3 regions of the Leminorella richardii genome follow, and region 1 is predicted to be linked to each of the others. Evidence: predicted binding sites of a transcription regulator. Region 1 holds the regulator's gene; each other region holds the start of a gene.
The links. The regulator Fur, encoded in region 1, represses iron uptake genes when iron is present. The targets are predictions, from matches to a motif close to ATAATAATGAGAACNACTATCAA.
Positions count from the first base shown of each region.

Region 1 (8,072 bases):
TACCCTAGACGGTCGTGCCATTGGCGGTGCGTTCGAGTACTTCCTGCATAAAGACAACGGCGGCTGGTTCTTGCGTTCTGAGCTGATCCCTGAGCCACCTCCGGAGCCGGAACCAACTCCAACACCAGAGCCAACTCCAACGCCTGAGCCGACGCCGGGTGGGGAAGATCCGGCACCTGCGCCAGCAGACAAGAAAACCCCGGTTTACCGCCCTGAAGCGGGAAGCTATATGGGGAACATCGCAGCGGCAAACACCCTGTTTAACCTGCGTCTGGAAGATCGCGAAGGTCGTGCGGAGAACTCCAGCATGTGGCTGCGTCAGGTGGGTTCCCACACGCGTTTTCGCGACAGTTCAGGGCAGCTGCGCAACCAGACCAATCGCTATGTGGTGCAGGGCGGCGGTGAAATTATGGGCCTTGACCTCGGCAACGAAAGCCGACTGGGTCTTGGCGTCATGGTCGGGTACGGCAGAGCGCAAACCAATACTCATTCAACGGTGAGCGGCTATTCGTCTAAAGGCAATGTGAAGGGCTACAACGCCGGCCTGTACGGCACGTGGTATCAAAATGCCAACACGCTGAACGGCGCATATGTGGACAGCTGGGTCAACTACAGCTGGCTGGATGCATCGGTCAACGGTGAAGAGATGTCCCCGGAAACCTACAGCATTAAGGGCTACAGCGCGTCAGTAGAGATGGGCTATCGGATGCCGATCTACCAGAGCGACATTTCGTCGGTCTTTATCACCCCGCAGGGGCAACTGACCTGGAACGGTCTGAAGGCTGACACGCACTGGGAGAAGAACGGCACGCGCATCCAAAGCGATGGGCACGATAACCTACAAACCCGCTTAGGTTTTAAGCTATCCCGAGATGGCGTCACCGCTCCGGCAAGTGAAAAAGCCGCACAGTTTACCGTTTATGCTGAAGCCAACTGGCTGTACAACAGCAAAGAGCCGGGCGTAGTGATGAACGGAAGCCGTCTGAATCAGGCGGGCAGCCGCAATGTGGGTGAACTGAAGCTGGGTACGGAAGGGCAGTTGAGCAAGAACGTTGCTCTGTGGTCTAACGTTGCACAGCAGGTGGGAAATCACGGCTACAGCGATACGTCGGTTAATTTGGGTGTGAAATACCAGTTCTAATGAGTTGGTCTTGAAGGCGTTTCAACATGCCAGATAAAACGCCAACAGTCGTATTGATAAGCAGCGCAGGTGATAAACCTGCGCTGTTTTTTTGCGTTGAGTGTAAACCAAATTGCCTATTAAAGCGGTGAATAAGACAGGCAAAGTCACGTCAATCGGCAGATTGCCGAAAGAGACGAGTAGGAATAGGGAAGAAGACTAAACGGGTGACCACCCGCTAAAGCAGGTGGTTTGTAGAAAAGGGTGTGATTAAGCTTTGGGGTTGTGAGCTGTTTCGTCTTTACGACAGTCGCCGCTGCTGCATTTACCGTACAGATAAAGGCTGTGGTTGGTCAGCTTGATGTTGTACTTTTCAGAAATCTCATGCTGTCGCTGTTCAATAAACTCATCGCTGAATTCAATGACTTTACCGCAGTCCAAGCAGATAAGGTGATCGTGGTGATGCTTTTGCGTCAGTTCAAAAACGGACTTTCCGCCTTCAAAGCTGTGGCGAGTCACTATTCCGGCGTCATCAAACTGGTTTAATACGCGATAGACCGTCGCTAAACCAATCTCTTCGCCCATATCGATCAGCCTTTTGTAGAGGTCTTCGGCGCTGACGTGATGGTTCTCGGGCTCCTGAAGAATTTCCAGAATCTTAAGGCGAGGAAGCGTTACTTTGAGTCCTGCTTTCTTCAGTGCGGTATTGTTATCAGTCATTCGAATTGTCCTAATCGAGGCGTCGTGCTACAGCCGGCGGATACTTAATTAAAGTATAATGTATCATTATAGAGCCTGAGACGCTAAATGAAAATCTTTCGAAAGCGTTGGAAAAACCGATAGTATCAATAGGTTTCATCACTGATTCATTGACTCTAACGTTAAATCAGGCGCTGAATCGTGTGTTGCAACCGAGCTTCTCATACAAAAATCGACTTAAGGTGCTTGAACGCTGGCTTGATTTTCAGTTGAGCAGGCTTTAAACGCCTGTTCTAATGCCTCTAAGGGCAAACGTCTACCGATGATAACCAGTTTAGTGCTGCGCGCCTCATCTGGCCGCCATTCGCTGCCGTAGTCAAACCCAACAACGCGATGTACACCCTGAACGATAAGGCGACGCGGTTCTCCGGCAATGGCCAGAATGCCCTTGTAGCGCAGCATATCGTTGCCGTGTTGTTCAATGGCGTTTTCCATAAAGGCGCCGATAAGCTTCACGTTCACCTCTCCCGCCTCAAAGACGTGAGACGAAATGTCGTCGTTCCACGAGCGTGCAGTCGAGGTGTTTGAAGAAGGAATGGGATGAAAACGCAGCGGCGTGGTGCTGTTCTTTAATGTTGGAGAAAAGGTTGCGTTAAGGGGGAAGTTCTCGTCCAGATTAAAGGCTTCAATACCAATCCAGGCTTCTTTTTCCAGTTTGCCCCCTTGGGCTTCACAGACAATGGCTTTTCCATTGATGGTGCGAAGACGCTCCAGTAGAAGCTGCTTGGCCTCTTCATCTATGCGGTCGAGCTTAGTCAGGATCAGACGGTCAGCAAACCCAACCTGAGAAACGGCAACTCGGTGTTCACTAAGCTGTTTTTGCGCGTGTTCTGCATCAACCAGAGTGATAACGGCATCCAGCATCAGACGCTCTCTCAGCTGGTCGTCAACAAAAAAGGTTTGTACGATCGGCGCTGGGTCGGCAAGGCCCGTCGTTTCTAGTAACAGACGCTCAAAGGAAAGGGTTCCAGCATCTCGCTGAGTCAGCAGGCTTTTCAATGCCTCCGTCAATTCACCTCGGACGCTACAGCATACACAGCCGTTGGTCAGCTCAATAACTTCAATATCACCGCCTCGCTCAAGTAAACCGCCGTCAATACCGACTGCGCCAAACTCGTTTTCTACAATAGCGAGCTTTTCGTCAGGGTAGTGTTTCAACAGGTGGTTAATTAACGTGGTTTTACCCGAGCCTAAAAAGCCAGTCAGAATAGTTACCGGAAGGGGAGTGTGGCTGGTCATTGCGGTTGTGTTACCTCAGCGTAGAAAAATCTTAACGGATTAACAGCAGCGCCCGCCACCGGCGCCGTAGCGCGCTTCTTGACGTTCGCGAAAGAACTCTTCGTACGTCATAACTTCCTGTTCGGGATGGGTCAGGCGCATGTGCTGCACATAAGTATCATAGTCAGGTACGCCTACCATCAGACGAGCAGCCTGGCCGAGATAGCGTCCTACTTTGGCTAAATCTTCAAACATAGCGTTGCCTTTTATCGTTAAGAAAGCAGCCGCAAAAATGAACTGCGGCTGCTTTTAGTGTACATCAACGATTAGCTTTGTGTTGCAGAACTTGGTAACGGCTCGTAGGGTACTTCGTTGGCGGTTGGCTTAGAGTTCGCTCTGGCCTGGAAGGCAGTGCGAAGGCCAAACACCACGATGCTCACCGTTATCAGCATAAACAGCACGGTCAGCCCTGCATCAAGCTGGTTATTGAAGATCAGCGCGCTCATCTGGTCAAGAGACTTGGCCGGGGCCAGAATTTCACCCTTGTCCAGCGATGCCTGATACTTCTTGGCCAGCGCCAGGAAGCCAACGCGCGGGTTGGCGTCAAACACCTTCTGCCAGCCAGCGGTCAGCGTACAAACCAGCAGGAAGATAGTTGGCAGTACGGCAACCCAGGCATATTTTTCCCGCTTCATCTTGAACAGTACGACAGCACACAGCGTGAGGGCAATCGCTGCCAGCATCTGGTTTGCAATACCGAACAGAGGCCACAGGGTGTTGATGCCGCCAAGAGGATCGACGACGCCTTGATAGAGGAAGTAACCCCAGGCGGCTACACACAGACCTGTAGCGGTAATGTTAGCGACGAAGGAGTCAGTGCGTCTCATAGCGGGAACGAAGGTGCCCATCAGGTCTTGCAGCATAAAGCGACCTGCGCGGGTGCCTGCGTCAACGGCCGTCAGGATAAACAGCGCTTCGAACAGAATGGCGAAGTGGTACCAGAAGGCCATCATGGACGGGCCGGTAATCTGACTCAGGATGTGCGCCATGCCGACAGCCAGCGTTGGTGCTCCGCCCGCACGGGAGACGATAGAGGCTTCGCCGACGTCTTTAGCGTACTGGGTCAGAATCTCAGGGGTAACAGTAAAGCCCCAAGAGCTAACCACCTGAGCGGCAGAGTCTACTGTTGGACCAAGAACCGCCAGCGGGCTGTTCATGGCGAAGTAGACGCCTGGATCGATAACGCATGCGGCGATCAGCGCCATAATGGCAACGAAAGATTCCATCAGCATGCCGCCATAGCCGATAAAGCGAGCGTGAGACTCGTTTTCCAGCATCTTAGGCGTAGTACCTGAAGAAATCAGGGCGTGGAAGCCAGAGATCGCGCCACAGGCGATGGTGATGAACAGGAATGGGAACAGGTTTCCTGCCCATACCGGCCCAGTACCGTCGATAAACTGTGTGGTTGCCGGCATTTCCAGCGACGGAGCGATAAAGACGATGCCGATAGCCAGACCAACGATGGTACCGATCTTCAGGAACGTAGACAGGTAGTCGCGAGGGGCGAGCAGCAGCCAAACAGGAAGAACAGAGGCGATGCCGCCGTAGATAATCAGCGCCCAGGTCAGCTCTACGCCGTCCAGCGTAAAGTAGGGGGCGATAGACGGGCTCTTGGCAACTTCACCACCGTAGATGATGGCCAGCATAAGCAACACAAAGCCGATGATGGACACTTCACCAATTTTTCCTGGTCGAATGTAGCGGGTATAAACCCCCATAAACAGCGCAATAGGAATGGTGATAGCTACGGTAAAGAAGCCCCATGGACTGTTGATCAGCGCCTTGACCACGATAAGAGCCAGTACGGCCAGAATAATAATCATGATCATGAACGCGCCGAACAGGGCAATAATGCCAGGAACCTGGCCCAACTCAGCCTTGACAAGGTCACCGAGAGAGCGACCGTCGCGGCGCGTGGAGACAAACAGCACCATAAAGTCCTGTACGGCACCAGCCAGAACCACACCGGCCAGGATCCAGATCATGCCGGGTAGGTAGCCCATCTGGGCGGCAAGCACTGGGCCAACCAGCGGGCCAGCACCAGCGATAGCGGCGAAGTGGTGGCCGTATAGCACATACTTGTTGGTGGGGACGTAGTCCAAACCGTCATTGTGGCGGTAGGCTGGCGTCATACGCGTAGCGTCAAGCGTTAATACCTTGTCCGCAATAAACTTACTGTAGTAGCGATAGGCAATTAAATAGACGGAAACGGCAACGACCACAATCCAGAGGGCATTCACCTTTTCGCCATTATTTAAGGCAATAATAGCAAGCCCACAGGCACCAAGAATAGCGAGTGCGAGCCATATAATATGAGACGCTATGCTGCGCATAAGCGCTCCTCCTCATTTTCAATGAAACGATAAGAAAAATAGAATAGAAAGTAGAACTACTGTTACCCTAAAAATAAAGTTTCCAGCCAAAGACAGCAATTAAGTCTATATACATGCTGTTATAAATCGGACTGTGTTCGATTAACAGTGACGTTAGCGATCGATATATACCTCCCATTTTCCAAGCTGCTGTTCCCGGCTTAATCCTTTCAGGTCAAGCTTTCTTATTTGTGTTATAAATAGCTAAGTATTCACGCTCAAGCCCCAAAGAGACTGCGTTCTCTCTCGTCTTTCCATGGCCTGAGTGAATGAAAGTATAAATATAGATTGTCGTCTTGATTATTTCCTCAAAAATGTCGCCAAGGCGTTTTTTTATTTCCACACTTTCTGTGTTAATTAGAATAGAACAGGTTAAGAAATATATAAAACCAGTGTATCAACACTTCGATAAATTGATTTTGCACTTGCTCACAGGTTGAAAAAATTTTTAGCTGAAAAGTCATAATTCACCCTGTGAATTATAGGGTGTTTCAACTTTTATTGAGTAATTCAATTTTAAGAATAAAAGTATGAATAACCATCCTTAACGGAAAAGGATGATTATTCTATTGGGGAACTCGGGAATAATTGCGTTTTTATTTCGCAATAAAGAGAGTGAGTGAAAGGAAATCAGGCAAGGTTCATTTCTTCGACAATCTGCTTTACCCAAGCATTAACGCGCTCAGCGGTTAATTCTGGCTGACGGTCTTCGTCGATGGCAAGGCCAATAAAGTGGTTGTCATCAGCCAAACCTTTAGAGGCTTCAAAATGATAGCTGGCAGAAGGCCAGTTGCCGACGATGGTGGCGCCGCGAGGTTCAATGATGTCGCGGATCGTGCCCATTGCGTCACAGAAGTACTCTGCATAGTCTTCCTGATCGCCGCAGCCGAATATCGCAACTATCTTGCCTTCAAAGTCGATCTCTTCCAGCGTTGGGAAGAAGTCGTCCCAGTCGCACTGTGCTTCACCGTAATACCACGTGGGAATGCCGAGCAGCAGTGTGTTAAAACGTTCGATGTCTTCTTTGCTGCTCTTGGCGATGTCGTGAATCTCAGCGACGTCAGCTCCCAGCTGTTTTTGAATCATCTTGGCAATATTTTCCGTATTGCCCGTGTCGCTACCAAAGAAAATGCCTACGGTTGCCATAGTTGCGTTACACCTTTAAGTCAATATTTAAGACAATGTCTTCCGTAATATAGCATCGTTAGGACGCCTTGGCATCGTTAATCTGTGCTGCCAAGGCGTAAAGAGACCGGCGTATTTTGTGGCGTAATCAAAACGCGCTTTTAAGGAGTTTTCTGTGATTGATGACTACCACAGCATATCTATAGCGACCCAGACCAGCAGGGCGGCTAAAATCAGATTGACCGTTCGTCCGTAGCGACGAAAGACGTTCTGAAAAAGGTGGCCGATCGCTGCCCAGCAGATGATGCCAAAAGTGCCGATAGCCGACAGCAACAGGCTGACGCTAATAATCCAAACCGGCTTTTGGGTATAGGGCAGCACAAAGGTCGACAGTGCTGTAATACCGTAGAGAATGATTTTAACGTTAGCAAACTGCAGCATAAAGCTGCTCCAGAAACTAATGGGCACATCACTGGAAGAAGATGCTGTCGGATTGCTTCGGGCAACTTTTGCCGCTAGCCAGAGAATGTAGGCCGTACCTACGTAGGTTAGCCATTCGGTGACTGACGGCAGGAAGTGAAGCAGCGTGTACGTAAACAGCGCGCACAGCAGCATGATAATCAAAAATCCGGCGATCATACCGGTAAGAACCCTCAGGCTGCGGCGAAATCCGTAGTTGTGTACAGAGCTGAGAGCGAGAATATTGTTCGGGCCGGGCGTTAGGGCTGTGATAAAGGTATAGGTTAAAAATGTGCTGACAAGTGCAATGGTCACGGTGTGTCTCCCCTAGTTTTTTTCACCATACGCAGAATCAACTGTTTAAAAAATTGAAATTTTTGCTATTGTCGATTCGATATATTCAATGCATTAGGGGAAGAGATGGATTTACGTCGACTGGTTACCTTTAAAACCATTATTGAGGAAGGCTCTTTTGCCAGGGCGGCCAGCAAGCTGTGCTGTACACAGTCAACGGTGACTTTTCAGATCCAGCAGCTTGAGCGAGAGCTTGGCCTACAGCTGTTTGAAAAAATCGGTCGACGAATGGTTGTGACCGGTGCAGCACAGGGGATCCTGCCTCACGTGCACGAGATGATACGCGTCATGAGCGGGCTCAAGCAGGCGGCTCAGCAAAGCGCCGAGCCTCGGGGAGAGCTGCGTATCGCAACCGCGGAAACGCTGCTTTCTTATAAAATGCCACAGGTATTGAAGCTGTTTAAGAAGCAGGCTCCCGGCGTTCGCCTCTCGTTGAAATCCCTTAACTGTTATCACATCAGAGACGCTCTGCTGGCAGACGAGACCGATCTAGGGGTGTTTTATCGCGTGGGTAACGACAGCTCTCTGAAAATGGAAGACTACGGTAAACGGCAACTGGTGCTGGTGTCATCCCCTGAATTTGAAGGGGCGGACTTCATGGGCAT
Region 1 covers NZ_LS483470.1:2,341,585-2,349,656, reverse strand. The annotation lists gene DQM29_RS10770 (autotransporter family protein) at 1-1,141, shown strand, start outside; gene fur (ferric iron uptake transcriptional regulator) at 1,391-1,840, opposite strand; gene DQM29_RS10760 (CobW family GTP-binding protein) at 2,057-3,118, opposite strand; gene DQM29_RS10755 (YbdD/YjiX family protein) at 3,158-3,352, opposite strand; gene DQM29_RS10750 (carbon starvation CstA family protein) at 3,424-5,490, opposite strand; gene fldA (flavodoxin FldA) at 6,160-6,675, opposite strand; gene eamB (cysteine/O-acetylserine transporter) at 6,841-7,428, opposite strand; gene DQM29_RS10735 (LysR family transcriptional regulator) at 7,534-8,072, shown strand, end outside.

Region 2 (8,072 bases), 1.4 Mb from region 1:
TTATCGTAAACCCCGACGTTATGTCCCACTTCATCGCGAATGTCGTTCCACTCAGAACAGGCTACCTGACAGGCTTTACAGCCGATACAGGTAGTGACGTCAATCAGTTTCGCCACTTCTTCCTGGTGATGACGCACCTGAGGAGGCGGCGTCAGCGTGTTGGTGGCGGAACGCTTAATAATGTCTTGAGATTGCATTGACATATTTTCTCTCCGTTACACCTTTTCTACGTTAACCAGGAACGCCTTGTACTCTGGCGTCTGCGTGTTGGCGTCGCCAACAAACGGCGTCAGGGTATTGGCAATGAAGCCCTTGCGAGCCGCGCCGACAAAGCCCCAGTGGATCGGAATTCCGATAGTCTCCACGTCTTGACCGTGCACCTTCAGCGTGCGGATACGCTTGGTCACTACCGCTTTGGCTTCAATGTAGCCACGCTGAGAGCTGACCTTCACCGTATCGCCCTGCACAATGCCCTTCGCCTTGGCTAGGCCCTCGCCGATCTCGACGAACTGCTCAGGCTGCGTAATGGCGTTAAGCAGCGAGTGCTTAGTCCAGAAGTGGAAGTGTTCCGTCAGGCGATAGGTTGTCCCCACGTACGGGAAGTCCTTCGCGCTGCCCATGTTGTCCAAGTCAGCCTTGAACACACGAGCTGCCGGGTTGGATACCACTTTATCGTGCAGCGGGTTGGTGCCGATTGGCGTTTCAAACGGCTCGTAGTGTTCAGGGAACGGACCTTCTGCCATCTTATCCAGAGCAAACAGACGGCCTAGGCCTTCGTTTTGCATGATAAACGGCATCACGTCGCTACCCGGAGGCGCGGCGCTAAAGTCCGGAATATCGATACCTGTCCACTTGGCGCCGTCCCACTCGATGAGCTTACGCTTCGGATCCCACGGCTTGCCCTGCATGTCCGCAGAGGCGCGGTTATACAGAATGCGGCGGTTAAGCGGCCACGCCCAAGACCACGCCAGCGTGTTACCCAGACCCGACGGGTCAGAGTTATCGCGACGCGCCATCTGGTTACCGGCTTCAGTCCAGCTGCCGGTATAAATCCAGCAGGCGCTGGAAGTGGTGCCGTCATCACGCAGCTGCGCAAAGCTGCTGAGCAGTTGGCCTTTCTTCAGAATGACCTTGCCGTCGGCGTCAGTGATATCCGCCAGCGCGTAGCCGTTGGACTCTTTCGCCATCTCTTCAGACTGCGGATGCATTGGCATCTCGTAGTCCCAGGTCATGTTCATCAGCGGATCTTTACCTACCGCCTTGTCGCCGTCCTGCGCGTAAAGCTCACGCAGTTTGAACAGCAGACCAGCCAGGATCTGGCCGTCGGTAATCGCTTCACCCGGGGCTTCACCGCCCTTCCAGTGCCACTGCAGCCAGCGGCCGGAGTTAACGATAGAGCCGTCTTCTTCGGCAAAGCAGGTACAAGGCAGACGGAAGACTTCAGTCTGAATCTCGGACGGTTTGACGTCATTCTGCTTACCGTGATCCTGCCAGAACTCAGCCGTCTCGGTATTCAGCGGGTCAATCGTTACTAGGTACTTCAGTTTGGACAGAGAGCGAACGACCTTATTTTTATCAGGGAAAGACGCTACCGGGTTAAAGCCCTGACAGATGTAGCCATTGACTTTACCTTCGTCCATCATGGTGAAGTACTTCAGCACGTCATAGCCGCTGTCCCACTTTGGCAACCAGTCATAGCCCCAGTCGTTGTCTTTCTGGGCTTTGTCACCGTAAAAACTCTTCATCATGCTGATAAAGAATTTCGGGTAGTTGCCCCAGTAGTTAACCTGATTGGCCAGCCCTTTCTTCGGCGTATTCGCATCCAGATAGGTTTGCAGCGTTGCCTGCTTTTCTGACGGCAGAGTCATATAGCCCGGCAAAGACTGCGACAGCAGACCGAGATCGGTTAAGCCCTGAATGTTGGAGTGACCGCGCAGGGCGTTAACGCCGCCGCCCGCCATACCCATGTTGCCCAGCAGCAGCTGGATCATGGCCATGGTACGGATGTTCTGGGCGCCTACGGAGTGCTGCGTCCATCCCAGTGCGTACAGGAACGAGGTGGTTTTATCCACCGCGCTGGTTTCAGCAATCAGCTCACAGACTTTGATAAAGTCTTCCTGCGGCGTACCGCATACGTTGCTGACCACTTCCGGCGTATAGCGTTCGACGTGCTGCTTAAGCAGGTTCCACACACAGCGCGGGTCGGTCATGGTCATGTCGCGCTTGGCAAAGCCGTTTTCATCAACCTGATAGTTCCAGGTTGTTTTGTCGTACTGGCGTTTGTCGGCGTCATAACCGCTGAACAGGCCGTCTTCAAAGACGAAGTCGTCCCTTACCAGCAGCGTGGCGTTGGTATAGTACTTGACGTATTCCGCGTTAACTTTGTTGTTCGCCATCAGGTAGCGAATCACGCCCGACAGGAAGGCAATGTCGGTCCCTGAGCGCAATGGCGTATAGAAATCAGCCACAGACGCCGTGCGGGTAAAGCGCGGATCGATAACAATAAGTTTGGCGTTGTTATGGATTTTCGCTTCCATCGCCCAGCGGAAACCGACAGGGTGAGCTTCAGCGGCGTTACCGCCCATAACAATAACCAGGTTGGCGTTTTTAATATCCACCCAGTGGTTGGTCATCGCACCGCGACCAAATGTTGGAGCAAGACTTGCTACCGTTGGTCCGTGTCAGACGCGCGCCTGGTTGTCTACTGCGAGCATGCCGAGCGCCCGCGAAAATTTCTGCGTTAATAAACCATTTTCGTTACTGGAAGCCGATGCAGCCAGCAGACCTGTGGTCAGCCAGCGGTTGACGGTCACGCCGTCAGCATTCTTCTCCTGGAAGTTGGCGTCGCGGTCAGCCTTCATCAGCTTGGCAATGCGCCCGAAAGCGTCGTCCCAGCTAATGCGCTGCCACTTGTCAGAACCCGGAGCGCGATACTCAGGGTACTTGAGGCGACTGTCGCTGTTGACGTAATCAATAAGCCCTGCCCCTTTCGGGCAAAGCGCGCCGCGGCTTACCGGATGATCCGGGTCGCCTTCGATATGAAAAATGCTGGCTCTGGCGTTCTTGGCGCCGTCCCCCATGCTGTACATTAACAGCCCACATCCCACCGAACAGTAGGTACAGGTATTGCGGGTTTCGCTGGCGCGCAGCAGCTTGTAGCTGCGCGTCTCCGCCAACGCAGCGCCTGGAGTGAACCCCAGAACCGCCGCCGTTGTACCTGCCATACCGCCAGCGCAGATTCGGAAAAACTGCCTTCTGCTGACCTGCATGGTTTTCTCCTTCTTATTTAACTGCTACATTGCTCTGTATACTATGTATACCAATTCGCCCGTAAGTCTATCTGTTATAAAGACCGTTTGTTACCACTCGTAATTGGTAGAAAATCTCGCCAAAGTGAGCGTTTTTCAATTTAGTCACGCCCAGAAACTTAAAAACTAACAAATCAAGTAATAATATGGTCAAGTTAAAGACAGTCTCATTATACGAATATAAAAAGATCTCAACATTGATCTATGTCGAGAATGTTACAAAAATTAACGTAATGTTGGCTATTTTTACATCCTTTGTGCACCCGATGTTAATGTTAAAATAGCATCTACTGCGTCGCTCTCATCTCAAGGTCTATTTCGTGAACAGTAAAACATCCGATAAAAACGACAGGTCATCATCCATAGTGGGCGTAAAATCGCTGACTGTCCGCAGGCATAACTCTCTGGCAACCCCAGAACAGGACTGGGTGGCGCAGGAAGTCCCCGTTGCGCTGGTGTACAACGGTATTTCTCACGTTGTTATGATGGCAACGCCAAAAGAGCTAGACGAGTTCGCCGTTGGCTTTTCTTTAGCCGAAGGGATTGTGGAATCTGTCAGCGATATTTACGGCATCGACGTTAACGTCGGATGTAGCGGAATTGAGGTTAACGTTGAGCTTTCCAGCCGCCGATTTGCCGGACTTAAAGAGCGCCGCAGAGCTATGGCCGGGCGCACAGGCTGCGGCGTGTGTGGCGTAGAGCAGCTGGTAGAGGTTTTGCGGCCTATTCCAACTTTGCCATTCACACAAACCTTTAATCTTGGCCTGCTGGATAGCGCACTTCCCGGCCTCAATGACGTACAGCTGGTTGGGCAGTTGACTGGCTGTACTCACGCGGCAGGCTGGGTTTCCCCTGAAGGAAAAATGCTCGGCGGGCGCGAAGACGTCGGCCGCCACGTGGCGCTGGATAAACTGTTGGGCGTTAGAGCCAAAGCGGGCTGGACGGACGGAGCGGTGCTTGTTTCAAGCAGAGCAAGCTATGAAATGGTGCAAAAGGCGGCGATGTGCGGTGTAGAGATCCTGTTTGCCGTCTCGGCTGCCACCACGCTGGCGGTAGAGGTTGCCGAAAAGTGTAACCTGACGCTGGTCGGCTTCAGCAAGCCAGGGCGAGCAACGGTATACACCCACCCTCAGCGGATTATTGTGGCGGCATAAGAGTAATAAAAAAGGCGCAGTGCTCACTGCGCCTTTCTACGTTATGCCTTCGTTATGGCTTCGAAGAAACCGATTATTCCCCCGATGGGAACATAAACGGGTTAATGCTGCTTCGGGCAAAGCCCTCTTCTTCGACTTTCGCATCCAGCACCAGCGATGCCAGATCGTCAGCAACCGGCTCAACGTACTGATCTTGCTCCTGATACAGAATTTTTAGATAGCTGCCGCAGTCGCTACAGCTCTCCGCTTTTACTGCCGCCTTTTCTGAGTCCAGTGACCAGTAGTTAAGGCTACCGCCCTGCTCACAGTTACTGCACTTCACGCGCACCATGTGCCACTCGCTTTCACACAGACTACAGTGCAGGTAGCGAAGGCCTGCATCAGTACCGATGTGAACTAAACTCGCTACCGGTGCGCTGCCGCAAACTGGGCAGAAATGCCGACCTTCACCATATTCTGTACGCGCCTTACCGGGGATCTGACTGGCCATCTGCGCCCAGTAAAGAGAAAGAGCAGCCCACAGGAACGGGGCTTTATCGCTGCCGACTTTGCCATATTCACCCGCCAGTAGCGCAGTGGCTAAAGCCTCCCGCTCCTTAGCGCTCATCTTTTGCAGCGATTCCAGCACCGGGACAACGTGTTCCGGTGCATCGGGCATCAGCTCGGCAATAATAGACAGCAGCAGCGTTTGCCAGTGCTCGCTTCTCGGGTAGGTATCCGTCGCCAGCGGTGGCCTGTCGGAAGCATTTTTCAGCACGTCGGTTAAGTCCACTGTCAGCGGGTGATCGTGACGCGCCTTATCCTGAGCGTCCACAACGGTCGCAGCAAACGTCAGGTAGCCTCCCAACGGACTCTCTTTCGCCAGCTGGCGCATACGCTCAGCGCGGCGAGTGTAAAGGCTTTTCAGGTTGGCAAACAGGAGCGGCGGGATCGCCGTAGGGTTTTTGCCCACCTCTTCCGGTGAAACAATGCGGATACTGCTCATGCTTTTGCTTCCTTAATAACGGTTCATTCTGCTAAATGCTAATGCAACAGCGCGTTGACATTTATTTAACTAAAGACTTTACCTGTAATTAAGGAGAAAGTCTCCCATCGATAGGAATTACCCATACAAACGATAATGATAATCAATTTAAGATCAATGCTATACTCAGACGCGATAGAGAAAAAATCGGCCGTTTATCCATGAATTACCGCGGCCAAGCCACCTATTTTAAGGAGTATGAGATGAGTTATACGCTGCCGCCCCTACCCTATGCTTACGATGCCCTAGAGCCACACTTTGACAAGCAGACGATGGAAATTCACCACAGCAAACACCATCAGGCCTATGTTAACAATGCCAACGCAGCGTTGGAAAGCCTGCCCGATGAGCTGAAAAATCTTTCCGCCGAAGACCTGATTGCTCAGTTAGACCGCATTCCAGCAGAAAAGCGCGCCATTCTAAGAAACAACGCCGGTGGTCACGCTAACCACAGCCTGTTCTGGAAAGGATTAAAGCTAGGCACTCAGCTTACTGGTGACCTGAAGGCCGCTATCGAACGCGACTTCGGCAGCGTTGACGAGTTTAAAGCGAAATTCGAGCAGGCTGCGACTACCCGTTTTGGCTCCGGCTGGGCCTGGCTGGTTTATCAAGACGGCAAGCTGGCCGTAGTTTCTACCGCTAACCAAGACAGCCCGCTGATGGGTGAAAACTTCTCCGGCGCGTCCGGCTACCCCATCGTCGGTCTTGACGTTTGGGAACACGCCTACTATCTGAAGTACCAGAACCGCCGCCCAGACTATATCAAAGCCTTCTGGGACGTAGTGAACTGGGACGAAGCCGCCAAGCGCTTCGCCGACGTGAAGAAGTAATTCATCACGCTAGCCCAATTTCGCAGAGCGGTAGTGAACCCTTCGCTACCGCTCTGATAAAAACCTCCACTTACTCCCAATTGCCTTTCATTTTCTTTTCATCCTCTCGAAAGTAACGCTTTTTCTGTCTTCTCTTGTCGTTTTTAGCGAAGAAAAATAGATACGCACTGTTCACTCTAGAAACAGGGAGGCTTGTCTAGCGCGCCACTCCGTCTCAAACGGGTGATAAAATCACCGGTTTATGCTAGGATGCCGCCTTCACTCTTTTAATTAGCTATTTTTAGGGAAAAATCATGAACTCTATTCCAGCCTGTCCGCTGTGCGCGTCAGAAAACACCTACCCGGACGGTGCGATGCTGATCTGCCCCGATTGCGCCCACGAGTGGAACCCCAACGAGCAGCCAGCGGCAGACAGCGATGAGCGCATTGTAAAAGACAGCAACGGCAACGTGCTGGTCGACGGCGACTGCGTGACGCTGATTAAAGACCTGAAGCTGAAAGGCTCCTCCACCGTGCTGAAAGTCGGCAGCAAGAGCAAGCCGATCCGCCTGGTTGACGGCGACCACGAGATTGACTGCAAAATCGACAACACTAGCGTGATGCTGAAAGCCTGCTTTGTGAAGAAGGCGTAAGTTAGCAGCAACACTCTGTGCCGATAGCCGCCTCTCTAAGGCGGCTCTTTTATCCCCACTAGACCACCTGCACCATCGCCGCTATGCTAACGGCATCTCCCGTTTAGCCAAGGCCGCACACCATGCACTCCCCCAATGTCTTTATTGGCGCTATTCGTTCCTATGAGAATTTCGCTCCCAGCGCCATCGCCAAGCTGGCCGTTGACGGTGAGTTAACGCTAACGTCGCTCGGCTTTGAGGGCGACGAACAGGCTGAAAAGCGTCACCACGGCGGAGCCGATCGGGCGCTGTGCCACTACCCTCGCGAGCATTACGCCTATTGGCAAACGCGCTTTCCTCAACAGGCGGAACAGTTCGCCGCACCGCTGTTTGGGGAGAATATTTCAACCCTAGGGCTGACGGAAGAAAACGTCCACATCGGCGACGTTTTCCGCTGGAGCGGGGCGCTGATTCAGGTTACCCAACCACGCTCTCCCTGCTATAAGCTCAACGACCACTGCGCCATTGATGGCTTTGCTCGTCTGATGCAGGACAGCGGCCTCTGCGGCTGGCTTTACCGTGTGCTGGCTGGAGGAAAAGTGACGCCAGACGCGCCGCTGGAGCGGGTCAGCCGTAACAGCGATATTTCCGTCGCCGAGGCTATTTCGATTGCCTTCCACGCACCGTTCGACGAAGAGCGCTATAGAGCTCTGCTATCGGCGCCAGGGCTCTCGGCCAGCTGGAGTAAAAACATGCAGATGCGGATCCTGACGGGAAAGATTGAAGAGATGGAACGCCGTCTGGTGGGAGTCAAGGCTGGCTAAATAGCCGTTTGCTTTTCAAGGCGTTTTTTATTTCAACGCGACCTTTTTCCACTTGCGGATTTTCGCCCGAAAGTTGGTAAAAGGCGCAACAGAATTGATATGAACCCACTTATACACCGGCCACATAGCTTTGGTTGTCGCCCAGTTTCGTTTGCCCGGCTCAAACAGCACGTCGTCAGATAGCGTTTCGAGCCAGTCCGTCAACGCGCTAACCTGCTGATTCAGGCACTCTTTTTGCTCGTTCAGCGTTAACGATCCGTACTGCAGATAAAACAGCTGATACAGCGCCCCCAGCTGATTCCATTTGAAATCCGCTGACGG
Region 2 covers NZ_LS483470.1:3,726,254-3,734,325, forward strand. The annotation lists gene fdxH (formate dehydrogenase subunit beta) at 1-203, opposite strand, end outside; gene fdnG (formate dehydrogenase-N subunit alpha) at 216-3,269, opposite strand; gene fdhD (formate dehydrogenase accessory sulfurtransferase FdhD) at 3,671-4,462, shown strand; gene fdhE (formate dehydrogenase accessory protein FdhE) at 4,536-5,447, opposite strand; gene sodA (superoxide dismutase [Mn]) at 5,690-6,316, shown strand; gene DQM29_RS16920 (zinc ribbon domain-containing protein YjdM) at 6,610-6,948, shown strand; gene yiiM (6-hydroxyaminopurine reductase) at 7,071-7,751, shown strand; gene DQM29_RS16930 (ClbS/DfsB family four-helix bundle protein) at 7,779-8,072, opposite strand, start outside.
Region 2: the regulator Fur is predicted to act here: its motif matches at 5,571-5,593, upstream of sodA (superoxide dismutase [Mn]).

Region 3 (8,072 bases), 1.9 Mb from region 1:
TGATTACACGCCCCATCGGCGTGTTGACCGTGGATAAACTCACTTTTACTTTCCACGGTTCCATTGCTGTTATAGCTGATAAACGTGCCGTGAATTTTACCGTCAACGTAAACAAAGTGTTGCTTCAATTGACCGGATTCATACCAGTAGTTTGCTTCGCCAGAGAGTATACCCTCGCGGTCATAGAAGACTTTGGACGATGTTTTTCCTGAGCGATAATACGAAACATAGTTAGAAATAAATTTTTGATCGCTAAAGTTTTTATCTGAAGTGAAGGTTTCAAACGCTTTGATTTTACTTTTATTTTCTGGCTCATCTACGCTATTGGCATACCATCCGGTAATTTTCCAGAGCTTCTCTTTTTTATCATAGGGAAATGGTTTTTCAATAAAGAGCGCCGCACTCTTTTTATTTGTTGGCTGTAATTGATTATCAAGCCAAATCACGTTGTCATTAGTAAGGTATTTAGCTGGGCAAATACCTTTCTTACAGGGTCGAATGCGTGTAATGAGATCTGTTGCTTTAGAGTCACAGGGCGTTGTCGTAATGAGAAAATAGGCATCGTTTTTAGCCTGCCCGACTATTTCTTTCAAAAAGCGCTGGTACTTCTCCAGATCCATGCCCAGCGACCGTTCGTTGACTGAAGCCTGAGATTTGCCACAGGAGGACTGGGTAGCAAAGTGGAAGCGTTCGGCGCGTATAAGCTGTTGCTTGGCGTCTAAAGCCGTTTTGTTTACCTGGATGCGCTCTATCTGTGAAATAAACGTCGTTGATGTAGGTTTAGCGGCATAGCTATTTGCCGTGAGTAACATTAATACAGCCGTAAGTAGCTTGATTTTCATTCCTGACTTCCCTTTTATTTTTATTGAAACTATATCCTTGGAAATAATTTCAAAATTATATATTGAGGCATGGTAGGACGTACAGCATGTTTATGCTTTAAGAAAGAGAAGGAATTTTGCGGAATTGAAGAAAAGTTTTTAACTCGTTAAGCCGACAGGCTGCGCTTGATGCGGTAGCTTTCAGTGGCGCACGCCTTACCCTCTGGGCAGTTCTTACAGGCACCGATAGTGCAGTGTTCATCCACTTCGACGCGTTCAATTTGCCCCATGGTTTCGAGCTGCTTGAGCATCGCCTGCATCAGCGCCGGTGGCTGATTAAACTGTCGGCTAAGCTGATGCAGTTCGGCGATGCCGTGCAGAGCGACGGCATCCCGGATGGCGATAAGGCTGGCCACTAGTGGCAGTGCCCTGCCTTGTTGTCGCAGCAGGACTGCGGCGTTTTGATGGGCACGCGCATCATGGCGCGATCCCGCAGGCGGTACAGCGCATAGATAAGCACAGCGTTGAACGCAACGATCAGCGCGATAGTGACGGTACTCTGAGTGGGGTGGGCGCTGAAGTTGGCTACCTGATAGAAGCCTGCCGCTAGGCTGTACGCAACGTCTAGCCCCCAGAAGATGGAGAACATCATCCAGCCTTTGCTGCTTTCACGTGCGATAGCGCCCATTACGGAGACGCAGGGGATATAGAGTAGGACGAAAATCAGATAGCTGTAGGCGGCCGAAATACTGCCGAATTTGCTGCTCATCACGCCCATGGATGTGCCTTCCATTTCCCCGTCGCCCTTGCTGGCTTCGATAGGGTTACTCAGCGCGCTTAAGGAGAAGGTTTCCTTCAGGCTGTCCCAGGTTTCGGTGACGGCGCCTTCCAGCTCGGTCAAAAGGTTGAAGTTCTCATAGTCAAACGGTTCGCTGGTGATGTGCTCTGCGGTATACAGCGTGTTGAGCGTACCTACCACCACTTCTTTTGCCATCGCCCCGGTAATCAGACCAACTGTCGCCTGCCAGTTGTCTTCGCTGACGCCCATTGGCTTAAGCAGAGGGGTAATGACCCGGCTGGTGGAGGCCAGCGCCGAATCGTTGATATTGTTGACCGGCTTACCGGAGAAGGAGAAGCTGTTCAGCCCGCCAATCAGCACGCTGGCGATAATGATGACCGTTCCTGCGCGCAGCACGAACCCTTTCAGGCGCTGCCAGGTTTGCAGCAGCAGGCTTTTAATGTGGGGAACGTGGTAGACCGGCAGTTCCATAATAAACGGCGTTGCTTCGCCGCGCATGATGGTGTACTTGAGCATCAGCCCAGTCAGGATGGCAACGGTAATGCCTAAAATGTAGAGGGAGAAGACAATCAGCGCGCCGTCTTTGCCAAAGAACGCCGCAGAGAAGACCGCAAAAATAGCCAGCCGGGCGCCGCAGGACATAAAGGGCGCCATCAGGATGGTCATTATACGCTCGCGAGGAGCGTCAAGCGTGCGAGCACCCATTACGGAGGGCACGTTGCAGCCAAAGCCGACGATAAGCGGCACGAACGATTTGCCGGGGAGCCCTAAAGCGTACATCAGCTTGTCCATGACAAACGCCGCTCGGGCCATGTAGCCGGAGTCCTCCAAAAAGGCCAAAAACAGGTACATCAGGCCGATTTGAGGAACCAGCGGCAGAACGGTATTGATACCGCCACCAATGCCCTGAGCGAGAAATATCGTCAGCCAATCCGGGAAGCTGAGGGTGTGACCAAGCCACTGAATGCCGGAAATAAAGATAGCGGAAGATCCAACGTCAAACAGCGGCTGTAGCGCGCCGCCGATATTGATGGCTAGCACAAACATCAGATACATAACGAACAGGAAGATCGGTAGCCCCAGCCAGCGGTTGAGGACGACTTTGTCCAACTGTTGAGTTAGCCTGCTCGGCGTGGCCTGGCTGAGATTATGAACGTCATGGCAGACTTCAGCGATCGCCTGATAGCGGGTATCGGCAATAATAAGTCCAGGATCCTCTTGGAACTGCCTTTGCAGGGCGTCACTTGCTTCAGGCAGAAGTGACTCTGCTTCCCCCGCCAGCGAGCGGCTATAGATATCCCCTTCCAGCATTTGTAGCGCCAGCCAGCGCTTTTCCTGAGCAGAAAGCCTATCCGGCATTCTTTCCGCCAGACGTGCGGCCTGTACTTCAACCTCTTCTGGGTAACTGGTTAGGGAAGCGTGGCGATTGGGCTGGCGTAAGTCGATAGCTTCTTTTAGCTCTTTTAAGCCACGGCCTCTCGTTGAAACTAGGGGGATCACCGGGCAGCCAAGTTTGTCGGACAGGGCGTTAATATCGATGTCGATATGCTGATTGCGGGCAATATCGAGCATGTTTAGCGCAACGATACAGGGAATGCCCAGCTCAAGAATTTGCAGGGTTAGATAGAGGCTGCGCTCAAGGTTGGAGGCATCAACAACGTTGAGGATCAGATCGGCTTCACCGCTCAGGATATAGTGACAGGCGATTTGCTCGTCAAGAGAGGCCTGAGCTGAGACAGTGGTCAGAGAATAGGTTCCCGGCAAGTCAACCAGAGAGGCCTGATGTCCTTCGGTTTTAAAATGACCTTCTTTACGCTCAACGGTAACGCCGGCCCAGTTTCCTACGCGCTGGCGCGAGCCGGTTAGCTGATTGAACAGCGTGGTTTTACCTGAGTTTGGGTTACCGATTAACCCGATAGTAAGTTGTTTCATGTGTTAACCAACGGCGAAAAGACGATGATGTTAAATGAGGCCGCAGGGAGCCACGGCCAGAGACTCAGTCCGCAGGGCTGAGCCTGATCAAATTCAAATCTTTTCTGCGAAGCATTAAGCAGACTCGCGGGGTTTCTATCTGGATGGGATCGCCTAACGGGGCGATACGGATCACTTTGAACACGGAGCCAGGGAGCATGCCTAACGAGAGTAGCTTTTGACGATACGCGGGGTTGATGCTTGGCGTAAAACCAACGATTTTGTATGAGTGCTGAGCCTGTAGCGGTGTCATAGCGTATTCTTTAACCTAAACTCATGATTGACGACAATACTCGACTTCACAGAATAAAGTGTGGCAGTAAACGGTAATCCCTCGTCGCTTTCATTAATAAACGGCGAAGTTGTACGCGTTTTATACTCACTGCGTTAATGTTAGTAATAATGATTATCGTACACAATGACACACTGTCGGCTAAGCGTAAATAATTATTACGCCGTTTGTCTAGCACCATCACGGAAGAAAAATCGGTTGTTAAATCAATGTGAACATATTATTGAGCTAGCGAGCCAGCGCGATTTTGGCGTCAGAGAATATCTGCGCTAACGAGAGAATGGTGATAGGGGAAAGAGTGCACGTAACTTGCCGAAATACCGCAGTTTTATTTTTAGCAGCCTAAATAAAAAAACAGGCTTGAAGGGGGGCGTTAATATTCACTTTCCTTGATTATTTTTATATACGGTTGCTGACGTTCCGAAGATGTTAAATAGAAATGGCTCCATATTCTGATATCTATTAAATACAAAATGTAACTAGAAACGTGCAAGAGGAGAGCTGAAGATAGCCGCCTCTTTGCCCGAGTTACGGAAAGGACAAAGAGGCGGTAAGCAAAGCACTAGCGCTTTATTTTTCCAAACGCCGCTGCGAGCGCATCGCCCATTGCGCTGTTGTTACTGGTGGAAGCGGCGGGTTTACCGCGTGAACCCTGCGCCGGGCGCGGCGACTTTTCCCGTTCCGAAGAGGATGTTCTACGACCGCCGCCTTCTCCCGGCTGTTCGTCCAGCCGCATTGACAGCGCGATGCGCTTGCGGGCCAGATCGACTTCCATCACTTTGACTTTGACGATATCGCCGGTTTTCACCACTTTATGCGGATCCTCGACGTATTTGTCTGCCAGAGAAGAAATGTGAACAAGTCCATCTTGATGGACACCGATATCGACAAACGCGCCGAAGTTGGTGACGTTAGTGACGGTGCCTTCCAGAATCATTTCTACTTTCAGGTCGTCAAGGGTTTCGACACCTTCGGCGAAGCTGGCGGTTTTAAACTCAGGACGTGGGTCGCGCCCGGGCTTTTCCAATTCTTTAAGGATATCGTTAACCGTTGGCAGCCCTACGCGCTCATCGATAAAGTCGCGGGCGTTTAAGCCCCGCAGCGCGTCCGGGTTACCCATCAGGTCGCGCAGGGTCTTGTGCGTAGCGGTTAGGATCCGCTCAACGACCGGGTAGCTTTCAGGGTGAACCGTTGAGGCGTCCAGCGGGTTATCGCCGTGGTTAATGCGCAGGAAGCCCGCGCACTGCTCAAAGGCTTTCGGCCCCAGTCGGCTCACTTTGAGCAGCTGCTCGCGGTTGCTGAACTTGCCGTTAGCGTCCCGCCAGTCAACAACGTTTTGTGCAATAGCGCGGCTTAGGCCGGCAACGCGGGTCAGCAGCGGTACCGAAGCGGTGTTCAGGTCAACGCCAACGGCGTTTACACAGTCTTCAACAACGGCATCTAGCTTACGCGCCAGCAGGGTTTGGCTCACGTCGTGCTGGTACTGGCCGACGCCGATAGATTTGGGATCGATTTTCACCAGCTCAGCCAGCGGATCCTGTAGGCGTCGGGCAATGGACACCGCACCGCGCAGAGAAACGTCCAGATTCGGGAACTCAGCGGCAGCCAGCTCAGAAGCCGAATAAACCGATGCCCCCGCTTCGCTGACGATCACCTTCTGGCCTTTAACCTCAGGATACTGGCGCTGAACGTCAAGATAGAAGCGTTCGGTTTCTCTGGACGCGGTACCGTTACCGATAGCTACCAGTTCAACGCCGTGTTTGATACAGAGCGCTGCCACTGCTGCCGCAGCCTTAGCGGTCTGCCCAGTGTGGGGATAGATGGTGTCAGTCGCTACTAGCTTGCCGGTCGCATCGACAACGGCTACCTTCACGCCGGTTCGCAGCCCTGGATCCAGTCCCATCGTGGCGCGCAGGCCTGCGGGTGCGGCCATCATCAGGTCGTGCACGTTGCGGGCGAAAACGTTAATCGCTTCTTCCTCTGCCTTTTCGCGCAGGTTGCCCATCAGCTCAGTTTCCATGTGCATCAGCACTTTGATGCGCCAAGTCCAGCTGACGACGGCTTTACGCCAGCCGTCAGCCGGGGCGTTGTTCAGTCGGAGGTTGAGGTGATCGGCAATGATTTGCTCACAGTGGCTTTCCCGCGGTGGCTCATCGTGATGAGGATCGGCGTTCAACGACAGGTTTAGAATGCCCTCGTTGCGGCCGCGGAACATCGCCAGCGCGCGGTGAGACGGCGTAGTACTGATGGGTTCCTGATGGGCAAAGTAGTCGCGGAACTTCGCGCCTTCTTCCTCTTTGCCCTCTATCACGCGGGAGGTCAGATAGGCGTTTCTCGACAGGTAGTCACGCACTTTTGCCAGCAGAGTGGCATCTTCTGAGAAGCGCTCCATCAGAATGTAGCGAGCGCCGTCTAGGGCGGCCTTGGTGTCGGCGACGCCTTTCTCTTCGCTGACGTAGGGCAGAGCGGCCTGTTCGGGATCCTGCTGTGGGTCTTGCCAGAGGCCGTCGGCCAGCGGCTCAAGGCCTGCCTCAATGGCGATTTGTCCGCGCGTTCTGCGCTTAGGCTTATAGGGCAGGTAGAGATCTTCCAGCTCGGTTTTATTGAGGGTGCTGTTAATCGCCTGACTGAGTTCTGGCGTCAGTTTGCCCTGTTCTTCAATGGAGCTAAGGATCGTCTGGCGGCGGGCTTCAAGCTCACGCAGATAGACCAGCCGGGTTTCCAGCTGACGGAGCTGGGTATCGTCCAGACCTCCGGTGACTTCCTTACGGTAGCGGGCGATAAAGGGAACGGTGTTGCCTTCATCCAAAAGGTTAATGGTGGATAAAACCTGTTCGGGCCTGACCTGAAGCTCAGCGGCAATCGTGTGACTCAATCGATTATTCATAAAGCCTGTACGCTGTAGTGTGAAAAAATGAGTCCGTTATACGGATTACTGAGTAAAAATTCCAGATATACTCGTCATTCTTCAAGGGGAGGATGCGTTGGTTTTCCCTTTCAGGGGCAGCACCAGCCCTGTTGAGACAAACTATAGGCGTTTTGCTTTATAGTTCGCATTATTTAGCGATAAACCGGATGAAAACGGGCTAAATAGCGATAAGATAGACGGAATTTTATGCCTAGCGCTGCGACGCATCGGGTCAATTTTCAAGAGTTACGCTACAATTTGAAAGAAATTGTCGCGCAGGGAATCCAATGGCAAAAAGTCATTACATTACGCGTCAGGGCTGGATGGCGCTGGACGCTGAGCTTAAGTACCTGTGGCGAGAAGAGCGCCCCAGAGTGACGCAGGCAGTATCAGAGGCCGCTGCGCTCGGCGATCGCTCTGAAAACGCGGAATATATTTACGGTAAGAAGCGGCTGCGTGAAATCGATCGGCGGGTGCGCTTTTTAACCAAGCGACTGGAAGTGCTGAAGATAGTTGACCCTAGCCCTCAGCAGGAAGGGCGCGTGTTTTTTGGTGCCTGGGTGAAGGTTGAAAACGAAGATGGCGACGTTAACGTGTTCCGGCTGGTCGGTCCCGACGAGTTTGAGCCGTTTAAAAAGTGGATCTCTATTGATTCCCCAGTCGCCCGAGCGCTTCTGGGTAAGAGAGTTGATGATGAAATCAGCGTGGAGACGCCGAGCGGCAGGGCAACTTACTGGATTCTGGATATCCGCTATCGGCCGTTTGATGACGCCTCGGAAGGCGAGCCGTCTGACAGTAATTGACGAACTTTATTCTTTGTAACATTTTTTCAGCGTGCGTTATAAAGATTGCGGTGTCTCAGCTAACGTATTCATAACGTTAAGCGATTAAGCGAAAAACTATTGGGGTGAAATGATGCAAGAGAATCACAAGATTCTGGTCGTTGATGACGACATGCGCTTACGCGGTTTACTGGAGCGCTATCTTACGGAGCAGGGTTTTCAGGTGCGCGGCGTAGCGAATGCCGAGCAAATGGATCGCCTGTTGACCCGTGAGTCATTCCATCTGATGGTGCTTGACCTGATGCTGCCGGGGGAAGACGGCCTTTCTATCTGTCGGCGCCTGCGCAGCCAAAGCAACCCTATCCCGATCATTATGGTGACGGCGAAGGGAGAAGAAGTGGATCGCATCGTGGGGTTAGAAATTGGCGCCGACGACTATATTCCCAAGCCGTTTAACCCGAGAGAGCTTTTAGCGCGCATTCGCGCTGTGCTTCGCCGT
Region 3 covers NZ_LS483470.1:257,461-265,532, forward strand. The annotation lists gene DQM29_RS01170 (hypothetical protein) at 1-842, opposite strand, end outside; gene DQM29_RS01175 (FeoC-like transcriptional regulator) at 989-1,237, opposite strand; gene feoB (Fe(2+) transporter permease subunit FeoB) at 1,237-3,552, opposite strand; gene feoA (ferrous iron transporter A) at 3,617-3,844, opposite strand; gene DQM29_RS01190 (Tex family protein) at 4,446-6,770, opposite strand; gene greB (transcription elongation factor GreB) at 7,079-7,594, shown strand; gene ompR (osmolarity response regulator transcription factor OmpR) at 7,707-8,072, shown strand, end outside.
Region 3: the regulator Fur is predicted to act here: its motif matches at 3,982-4,004, upstream of feoA (ferrous iron transporter A).